DNA from 2 places in the Rugosimonospora acidiphila genome. Region 2 is predicted to be linked to the other one. Evidence: riboswitches for the same ligand, from Rfam matches in the RefSeq annotation. Region 2 holds a riboswitch; the other holds the start of a gene.
What was found. Region 2 has a riboswitch for cobalamin ahead of cobN (cobaltochelatase subunit CobN). Riboswitches for the same ligand answer to the same signal wherever they lie in the genome.

Region 1 (5,273 bases), on a different contig from region 2:
CGCCGGGAGATCACCAGCGAGGTGAAGCTGCCGAACTGGCGCTGGTACGCCACCGGTCCCGGGCACGCCACCGTGCTGACCCAGGGCCCGCACAAGGGGCGGCTCGTGGTGCCGGCCAACAACTCGGTCGCCCCGGCGGCCGGCTCCACCGACACCGGTGCGGAGAGCCAGTACTACGGCGGCAACGACTTCTACAGCGACGACCACGGCGCCACGTGGCACATCGGGTACACCGATGACACCACGGAGGGGTTCAGCAACCCGAACGAGAGCACCCTGACGCAGTTGACGGACGGGCGGGTGTACATCAACAGCCGGGACCAGAACGGTACCGGTGCGGGCAACCGGGTCGACGGCTACTCGACCGACGGCGGGGCGACTCTGGTCAGCCCGCTTCACCCGCAGGACACCATCACCACCCCGGTGGTCGAGGGCAGCGTGCTGCAGGTGACCGGCCCGAACTCGGTGCTGCTCTACTCCGGCCCGGCCGACCCGACCTTCCGCGCCGTGATGGGCATCCGGTCGAGCACCAACGCCGGGGTCACCTGGTCGGCCCCGTACGACCTGACCGGCCTGCCCGCCGCCTACTCCGACCTGGTCCAGTTGGACAACAACACGGTCGGGGACCTGTACGAGACCGGTGAGACCAACGCGAACGCGAACATCACGTTCACCCGGGTACCGGTGAAGGCCATCGTCGGCTAACACCGGCACGCCACAGCCAGCGGCACGCCACAGCCAACGGGTGCGGCACAGCCAGCGGTGCGCCCGGCCCCCATGCGGGGTCCGGCGCACCGCTGGCTCGCCGTCAGGCCAGTGGATTCGGGCCCGAGGGCTCGGGCTCGCCGGCCGGTGCCCGCCAGCGGTGCTCCACGCGGCCCACCTTCCAGTATCCGATGGCCACCGCCCACACGAGTACGAACAGGCCCACGATGATGAAGCCGACGTTGTTGAGGTCCAGCCCGGCTATCCAGTTGGTGGCCGGGTCGCGCCAGCGCAGCTGGTCGTGCAGCACTCCGACCAGTTCGATGGTGCCGATGAGCAGGGCCACCGCGACGGACAGCCCGGTGATGGTGAGGTTGTAATAGATTTTGCGAACCGGATTGGCGAAGGCCCAGCGGTAGGCGACGTTCATGAAGGCACCGTCGAGCGTGTCGAACAGGCTCATGCCGGCCGTGAACAGCAGCGGCAGCACCAGGATCGCGTACCAGGGCAGCCCGGCCGCGGCGCCGCTGCCGGCCAGTACCAGGAGGGTCACCTCGGTGGCCGTGTCGAATCCCACACCGAACAGCAGACCTATCGGGTACATCTGGGCCGGGTGGCGCACCGACCGCATCAGCGGGCGCAGCAGCCGGGCGACCAGCCCGCGCGCGTCGAGCGCGCCGTCCAGCGCGGTGGCGTCGTAGTCACCGGCGCGGGCGCGGCGGTACACCCGGGCGATGCCGACCAGCGCGATCAGGTTGAGGATGCCGATCAGGTAGAGGAACAGCCCGGACGCGCTGGTGCTGACCACGCCGAGGTCGGCCCGGGCGGCGGAGTTGTCATTGGTGAGGCCGGCCACGAACCGGGCGCCCGCCGCGATGCCGGTGGCGAGCAGCACCACCACGGTGGAGTGCCCGAGGGCGAACCAGAATCCGACGGACACCGTCCGCCTGCCGTCGGCCATCAGCTTGCGGGTGGTGTTGTCGATGGCGGCGATGTGGTCGGCGTCGAAGGCGTGCCGCATGCCCAGCGTGTAGGCGGTCACGCCGATGCCCAGACCGAACACCTTCGTGCCGATCTGCAGGTGCTTCGGGGTGACCAGCGTGGCCAGCACGGTCCACGCCACGAGGTTCATGACGGCGATGACCGCGAGCAGGATGACTATCTCGCGCCAGTCGCGCACGCGCTTGGACGGACGGAGAGACGGTTCAGCGGGCAGCCCCATGGCAACCTCTTCCAGCACCTCGTGGAGTAGGGCTCTTGCGTTGCCGTGGCCGGTCTCCTGGCTGACAGGTGTCGCATGCGACTCGCCGGCCCGCCTTCCCAGACTCGCGTCCAGTGGCTGCCGCGTCGCCGCGGCCGGGCCGGTGCATCCTGTTCACAGTGGCGAGGGCCGCTCCGGTTTCACACCGGATTCCCGAACACCACGGCGTCGACAGGCTATCGGTGGCACCGGGGCGGAGCAACGCACCGCCCCGGTGATCAACAACACGGGTGCCGGAATGTGATGAGTCCGCCTCAGGACTGGTGAATCGCCTCGCCCGCGATTTCGATGCGTACGGTCCGGCCGACCAGAACGCCGCCGCTTTCCAGCGCCACGTTCCAGATCAGTCCGTAGTCTTCCCGGTTGATTTCGGTAGTGGCGGTGAACCCGAAGATATTGTTGCCGTACGGGTCGGTCCGCGCCCCACCGAACTCCACCTGTAGCTGGGCCGGACGGGTGATTCCCTTGATAGTCAGTTCGCCGTCGAGCACGAACCGTCCAGTCGTCTGGCTGGGCTGCGGCGGCACGTGTTCACCCGGGGTGGCTCCGCGCTTGCGCAGGTAGGCCCAGTAGAAAATCGGGTCGTTGTTGCCCTGCCATTTGATGCCGGTGCTGCGGTAATCCAGCGTCGGATACTGACCGACATCGAGAAAGTCCGGGCTGACCAGGTGCGTGTCCCGCTCGGCGTGGCCGGTGCGGACGCTGGCCGCCCAGATGGTGGCGCTGACCGAGGACTGCAACGGATCCTCGGCGACGACAATCCGGGCGGTCGCCTCGGTGAACTCGCCGCGTACCGGACTGACCATCATGTGTCGGGCCAGAAATCCGATCCGCTTGTGCGCCTGATCGAGAAGATAGTTGCCAGGCGCCGGGATGGTTATGCCCTCCCAGGACCGTGTGGCGGAACCGGACATTGTCGTGCCTTCCCCGCGGAAACGCGTGCGTTACCGAGACATGTGTCGCTTGTGGCGGCCGTTGATCGGCACGCTGCGCACGCCGTTCTTTTCGACTCCGAACCGAAGCCTAACGCCCACCCACCTGGTGGCTTCGAGGTGAATGGGGCGTCGGGCGCGTCGCGCCGGGCGAATCGGAAAATCAGCGTGCCGAGGCAGCAGCCCGAGTCAACGGAAAAAGCCGAATTGTCGGCGGGAGTGGGAATGATTCGCCGCCGCCGTAACGTCGGCGAACCGTCGGTGAGGGTGACGCGAAGCCACCGCTGGCGAATTCGGCGCCGGGGCGGCGGCGGTCAGTGGCCGGCGTCGCCGGTGTCGAGCCCCTGCGCCGCCACGGCGGCGGGGTCGAGCCCCTGCGCCGCCACGGCGGCGGCGTCGAGCCCCTGCGCCGCCACGGCGGCGATGCCCTCGGCCGCCGCCCGCGGGTCGGCGTACCGCGCCGGTCCGGTCGGTCGCAGCGTGGCCTCGTCCAGGGTGTAGCGCAACGGCACGCCGGTGGGTACGTTGAGCCCGACGAAGTCGTCGTCGGACAGCCGGTCCATGTGCTTGATGAGCGCGCGCAGCGAGTTACCGTGCGCGCAGACCAGGACGGTGCGCCCGGCACGCAGGTCGGGGACTATCGCGTCGTGCCAGTACGGCAGCAACCGCGCGGTCACGTCCCGCAACGACTCGGTACGCGGCAGCTCACCCAGCAGGTCCGCGTAGCGCGGGTCGGACGCCTGGCTGAACTCGTCGTCGTCGGCCAGCGGCGGCGGGGCCACCTCGTATGATCGGCGCCACAGCATGAACTGCTCGTGGCCGTAGCGCTCCCGTACCGCCGTGCGCTCCCGGCCCTGCAGCGCGCCGTAGTGTCGCTCGTTGAGCCGCCAGGAGCGCCGCACCGGAATCCACGACCGGTCCGCCTCGTGCAGCGCGATGGCGGCCGTACGCACCGAGCGGCGCAGCACGGAGGTGTGCACCACGTCCGGGGGCGGCCCCTGCTCGCGGAGCAGTTCGCCGGCGCGCAGGCTCTGCCGCACCCCGGCGTCGGTCAGGTCGACGTCCACCCAGCCGGCGAACAGGTTCTTCGAGTTCCACTCGCTCTGGCCGTGGCGCAGCAGGATCAGGGTGGTCACGCGCGCCGGCCTCCGGCCGCCCGCGACTGGTCCGGGTCGTGGCGCGGCGCCAGACGCGCCGAGCCGCCCTGGTTGGCCAACTGGTCCGGGTCGTGGCGCGGCGCCAGACGCGCCGAGCCGGACTGGTTGGTCCTCGAGGTGCTCATCCGGTTGACGCGCATCGGCATCCCTCGTGATGCGACGGCCGCAGGGACCGTGACTTGTGGTGGCCGTTGCGGACGGCCCGCCGGTGGCCATGATAGTCACCGGCGCGCCGGGTGCTCTGGTCGCGGCGTGCGCGCCGGCTGCCCATCAGGTCGTCCAGCAGCAGGGTCAACCCGGCGCCGACCAGCCAGGAATCCTTGGCCAGCGGGATACCCTGCTGCGTCGGCCGGGGATTGCCCGGCTGGTGGGTGCCCGGCGTCGACCAGTACAGCCGCATCAGCCCGCCGCCGAACCCGCACAGTCCGGTGCCCACCAGCGCGGACGGGACCAGCGGCACGATCAGCGCGCCGCCGAGGGCGATCTCGGTCATGGCGAGCACCCGGGCGAACGTCGCGGGCCGCACGCGACCCAACGGGGGTACCGCCGCGGCGGCCATGCCGTGCATGCCCTCGGCGGCCTGCCCCTCGAGGTTCCACTTGGACAGCCCGGAATTCAGGAAGAAGGCGCCGATCGCGACGCGCAGGGGGAAATGGGACAGTCTCATAATCGCTCCGCTCTGCCGAATCCGCTCTGGGCCCGCCTACCCGCAACCAACCGGCCCACACCCGCCGCGCCCGCCTCAACCGCGCGGCAGGGCATGCCGGTGCCCGAACGGGGTACCGCCTGCCGATGGGCATGCCGCCGGGCGGGACGGGGGAGGGGACCGGCCGGGGCGGGCCCGAATTCGCCCCGCTGCGCAGCCGGGAGCAGCCCCTGCGCGCCAACTTCCTGGAACTGTTCTTCGACCTGGCGTACATCTTCGCCTTCGCCCAGCTCTCCGCGTACCTGGACGCGCACCTCGACTGGGCCGGCGCCGGGCGGACCCTGGTGCTGCTGTTGCCGCTGTGGTGGGTGTGGACGTTGACATCGTGGGCCGCGGACATGTTCGATCCGGACCGGGTGGCGATCCAGGGCCTGATCCTGCTGGCGATGACCGGGGTCCTGGTGATGGCGGTCGCCGTGCCCCACGCGTACGGCTCGACCCGCGCCGTCTTCGCCGGGGTGTACACCGCGACGCAGATCGGTACCACCGGCTACCTCGGCCTCGTGACGCGC
Region 2 (5,273 bases):
CCGTAGGCGTACCCGCCCCAGACCGCGTACACCTCGGCCAGGTCCCGGTCGTCGCGCCAGTTCCGGGCGTCGATCAGCGGCAGCAGTCCGGCGCCGTAGGCGCCCGGCTTCGAGCCGAAGATGCGGGTGGTGGCCCGGCGCCAGTCGCCGTGCGCCCGCGTGTCGGCACGTGCGTGCGCGCGCACGAAGTTCACCTCGTCCGGCTCGTCCAGCTCGGCGACCTGGGTCACCGCGTCGTCCAGCAGCGCTACCACGTGCGGGAACGCGTCGCGGAAGAAGCCGGAGATGCGGACCGTCACGTCGATGCGCGGGCGGCCAAGCTGCTCGCGCGGCACCGTCGCCACGCCGGTGACCCGCCGGGACGCCTCGTCCCACACCGGCTGGCAGCCCAGCAGCGCCAGCGCCTCGGCGATGTCGTCGCCCTGGGTGCGCATCGCCGAGGTGCCCCACATGGTCAGCCCCACGGTCTGCGGCCAGTCGCCGTTGTCGTCCCGGTAGCGGCTCAGCAGCGAGTCGGCCAGCGCCTGACCGACGTCCCACGCGTTGCGCGACGGGATCGCCTTGGGATCGACCGAGTAGAAGTTGCGGCCGGTGGGCAGCACGTTGACCAGGCCCCGGGTCGGCGAGCCGGATGGCCCGGCCGGCACGTACCCGCCGTCCAGCGCGTGCAGGACGGCGTCGATCTCCCCGGTGGTGGCCGCCAGCCGCGGCACCACCTCGGTCGCGGCGAACCGCAGCACCTCCACAATGGACGGCACCGCCGACCCGAGCACCTCGGTGACCACGTCCGGCACCGCGTCCGGCGCCCAGCCCCGCGCGTCGCAGCCGGACACCAGCCGCACGGCCAGCTCCTCCAGCGCGTCGACCCCCGAGCGCCCGGACTCCTCGGAAAGTCCACTGTGGACCGATAGGGCCGCGCGCAAGCCCGGCAGCGCCCCGACCCGCCCTCCCCACACCTGGTTGGCGCGCAGCACCGCCAGCACCAGGTTGACCCGGGCCTGCCCCTGCGGCGCCCCGCCCAGCACGTGCAGCCCGTCGCGGATCAGCGAATCCTTCACCTCGCACAGGTACCCGTCGACGTGCAGCACGAAGTCGTCGAACTCGTCGGAGTCCGGCTGGGCGTCCACATGCAGGTCCCGGTGCAGCTGGGCGGCCTGGATCAGCGTCCAGATCTGGGCCCGCACCGCCGGCAGCTTCGCCGGGTCCAGCGCGGCGACCGTCGCGTACTCGTCGAGCAACTGCTCCAGCCGGGCCAGATCCCCGTAGCTGTCGGCGCGCGCCATCGGCGGCACCAGGTGGTCCACGATCGTGGCGTGGCCACGCCGCTTGGCCTGGGTACCCTCCCCCGGGTCGTTGACGATGAACGGATACACCAGCGGCAGATCGCCCAGTACGGCGTCGGGAGCGCACTGCGCCGACAGCCCCAGCCCCTTACCGGGCAGCCACTCCAGCGTCCCGTGCTTGCCCAGGTGCACCACCGCGTCGACGTTGTCCGCCAACCACCGGTAGGCGGCCAGGTAATGGTGCGAGGGCGGCAGGTCGGGGTCGTGGTAGATGGCCACCGGATTCTCCCCGAAGCCCCGGGGCGGCTGGATCAGCAGGGTGAGGTTGCCCAGCCGCAGCCCGGCGAGCACTATCTCGTCGCCGTCCACGTACAGCTCGCCGGGCGGTGTGCCCCAGTGCGCCGTCATGGACTCGCGCAGCGAATCCGGCAGCGCGTCGAACCAGGCCCGGTACTGCCGCGCCGGCACCCGGATCGGGGCCGCCGCGAGCTGCTGTTCGGTCAGCCACTCCACATCGTGCCCGCCGGCCGCGATCAGCTGGTGGATCAGCGTGTCACCATCCTCGATAAAACTCTGGGGGTGCTCGCCTCCGCCAAAGCCCGGCTCCGGCTGCGCTCCCCCGGGAGAAAAGTCGCCCACCGCGTAACCGGCCTCGCGCAGGGCGCGCAGCAGCACCACGGCCGAGGCGGGCGTGTCCAGCCCGACCGCGTTACCCACCCGGGAGTGCTTGGTCGGGTACGACGACAGCACGATGGCCAACCGCTTGTCGGCGTTGGGGATGCGGCGCAGCCGGGCGTAGCCCAGCGCGATGCCGACCACCCGCCGGGCCCGCTCGGGATCGGCGACGTACACCGGCACGCCGTCCGGGCCGGTCTCCTTGAACGAGAACGGCACCGTGATCAGCCGCCCGTCGAACTCCGGCACGGCCACCTGCATGGCGGCGTCCATCGGGGTCAGCGCCGCCGAGGACTCCTGCCACACGGCCCGGGTGGTGGTCAGGCACAGCCCCTGCACCAGCGGCACGTCCAGGTCGGCCAGGCCCTCGACGGTCCACGCGTCCTCGTCGCCGCCGGCCGACGCGTCCGACGGCCGGGTACCCCCGGCGGCCAGCACGGTGATGATCAGCGCGTCGCAGCGGCCGAGCAGCTCGCGCAGCCCGGCGTCGATCGAGCGCAGCGACGCGGCGTACACCGGCAACGGCGCGGCGCCGGCCCGCTCGATCTCCGCACACAGGGCGTCCACGAAGCCGGTGTTGCCGGCCAGCGTGTGTGCCCGGTAGAAGACCACGCCGACCGTGGGCCGGTCGCCGGCGGGCTGGTACCCGCCGTACACACCGTAGGCGGGCGTGGATACCGGTGCGGCGAAACCCTCGCCGGTCAGCAGGACCGTGTCGGACAGGAACCGGTACAGCTCGCGCAGGTTGTCCGGGCCACCCTCGACCAGGTACCGCAGCGCGTCGTGGGCGACCCCCGCCGGTACCGTCGAGCAGGCCGCGAGCTCCGCGTCGGGCGACGCCTCCCCGCCCAGGGCCACCACCGGCACGCCGGCCTCCAGTACCGCGGCCAGCCCCTCGGGCCAGGTCCGCCGGCCGCCGAGCAGCCGCACCACCACCAGTCGCGCGCCGTCGAGCAGCGCGGGTATTTCTCCGGCACCCACCCGGGTGGGGTTGGCCACCCGCCAGAACCCGCCGGCGGCCCGCGCCGCCAGCAGATCGGTGTCCGCGGTGGACAGCAGCATAAAGACCGACGACGGCATGACGGTACCTCCCGGCGGGGTCCACGCCCCGGGTCGCAGTGGTCGGCGGCGCCGCGCGGCGTCCCCGGGGCGGACGGAGTCTCCTGGCTCCCGGATCGACGCGCTCCCCCGGCCTTCCCACCGCGCTCGGCAGTGGCCGTTGTTGGGGAGCCCTCCCCGGTCACAGTGGCGGGACCGCCCCGGATTCGCACCGGGTTCCTCCACGCCGCCCGACGCGGATCCTACGCGTGCCCGACGCCCGCGCGACATATCGCGGGTCGGTCGCGCCGGCGACCCGAGTGCGTCGGTCGCGCCGGCGACCCGAGCCTTAGCGCACCGGTCGCGTCGGCGTGCGGGCACCGGGCCGGCACCCGCCCGGCGCCGGTCGGGGAGAATAGGGGGCGCGGCCGGCGGACAACGACGGTCGCGGAAGCCCGAGTCGTGCGGTATCTTGGTGAGTTCGGGCACGAAAAAGCGGCGCGATAAAAACGCCGCCGTTTTTAGATTAGACACCAGGGAGACGGGTTTGTCAAGCTCCGCCGCTGCCGAAGCGACCTCAGAACAGAGCCAGACCGACGATGTCGGCCGGGAGCAGGCCTATGTCTCGATGCTCTACGACCGGCTCGACGCCATGCGCGGACGCGCCAGGGAGCTGCTGACCAAGGCGTTGGGCGCGACCTCCAGCACCCACCAGGAGCGCTCACAGCGCGACCACACGGTGCAGATGTACGCCGACCAGGTGGCGGCGCTGGACGCCGTGGACAGCGGCCTGTGCTTCGGCCGGCTCGACCTGGCCGGCGAAAACGGTGCCAGCCAGAACGGTGGTGCCAGCCGAAACGGCGGTGCCAGCCAGAACGGCGGTGCCGGCCAGGATGGTGCCGGCGGCGACGGCCAGCCCGCGGAGGAGCACCGTTACATCGGGCGGATCGGCATCTTCGACGAGGACGCCGACTACGAGCCGCTGCTGGTGGACTGGCGCGCCCCCGCGTCCCGCCCGTTCTACCTGGCCACCGCCGCGGCGCCGGAGGGCGTACGCCGCCGGGCGCACATCCGCAGCGTCGGCCGCACGGTCGTCGCGGTGGACAACGAGGTGCTCGACCTTTCCATCGCCGCCACCGCCGACCGGCACTCCCCGTACGAGGGGCTGACCGGGGAGGCGACCCTGCTCGCCGCCCTCAACGCCGGGCGCACCGGCCGGATGCGCGACATCGTCGAGACCATCCAGGCCGAGCAGGACCGCATCATCCGCGCCGACCTGGGCGGCGTGCTGGTCGTGCAGGGCGGACCCGGTACCGGCAAGACCGCCGTCGCGCTACACCGGGCGGCGTACCTGCTCTACACGTACCGGCGGGAGCTGTCGAGCCGCGGCGTGCTGGTGGTCGGGCCCAACGAGACCTTCCTGAGCTACATCTCACAGGTGCTGCCGTCACTGGCCGAGACCGGCGTACTGCTGCGCTCCCCCGGCGACCTGTTCCCCGGCGTCTCCGCCCGGGGGCGGGAGAGCGCGGCGACGGCCGAGTTCAAGGGCCGCACGGTGATGACCGACGTGATCGCCGGCGCGATCCGGGACCGCCAGCGGGTACCCGACGACGCCCTGGAGATCCTCACCGACCGGGGCTCGCTGTGGCAGGACACTCTGCGGCTGGACCGCGCCACCTGCGAGGAGGCGCGCGAGCGGACCCGGCGGCTGGGCCGGCCGCACAACCTGTCGCGGCCGATCTTCGACACCGAGATCATCCACGCGCTTTCCCTGCAGGTGGCGGCGCGTATCGGCACCGACCCGTACGCGGACGACCCGCTGGGCGGCGACGACGCGCCGGGCGACGGGCAGCTGCTCGAGGAGGCCGACCTCGCCGAGATCCGCCGCGAGCTGCGGGCCGACCCGGCGGTGGCCACCGCGCTGGACTGGCTGTGGCCGATCCTCACGCCGCAGCAGCTGCTCACCGACCTCTACTGCTCCGCCGACCGGATCGCCTCCGCCGCCCCGATGCTGTCCATCGCGCAGCGGGCGCTGCTGTACCGGGACCGGTCCGGCCAGTGGACCCCGGCCGACGTGCCGCTGCTGGACGAGGCGGTCGAGCAGCTCGGCGTGGACGACCGGGACGTGACCCAGCTCGCCGAGCAGCGCCGCCGCCAGCGCAACGCGTACGCCGAGGGGGCGCTGGAGATCCTGCACGGCTCGCGCCCGATCGATCTGGAGGACGAGATCGACCCGGAGATCCTCACCGCCGCCGACCTGCTCGACGCCGGCCTGCT

Region 1: it holds a riboswitch for cobalamin, as region 2 does, so the genes downstream of both, nicT (Nickel transporter NicT) here and cobN (cobaltochelatase subunit CobN) in region 2, are expected to answer to the same signal.

What each region holds. Positions count from the first base shown of each region.
Region 1 is NZ_BAABJQ010000013.1:156,434-161,706, forward strand. Features, by position in the region: gene ABEA87_RS22225 (sialidase family protein) at 1-705, shown strand, start outside; gene nicT (Nickel transporter NicT) at 809-1,945, opposite strand; cobalamin riboswitch at 1,958-2,146, opposite strand; gene ABEA87_RS22235 (YceI family protein) at 2,221-2,880, opposite strand; partial or broken gene ABEA87_RS22240 (phosphoglyceromutase) at 3,300-4,034, opposite strand; gene ABEA87_RS22245 (hypothetical protein) at 4,031-4,180, opposite strand; gene ABEA87_RS22250 (DoxX family membrane protein) at 4,177-4,722, opposite strand; gene ABEA87_RS22255 (low temperature requirement protein A) at 4,848-5,273, shown strand, end outside.
Region 2 is NZ_BAABJQ010000024.1:28,958-34,230, forward strand. Features, by position in the region: gene cobN (cobaltochelatase subunit CobN) at 1-3,038, opposite strand, end outside; cobalamin riboswitch at 3,116-3,238, opposite strand; gene ABEA87_RS31010 (HelD family protein) at 3,625-5,273, shown strand, end outside.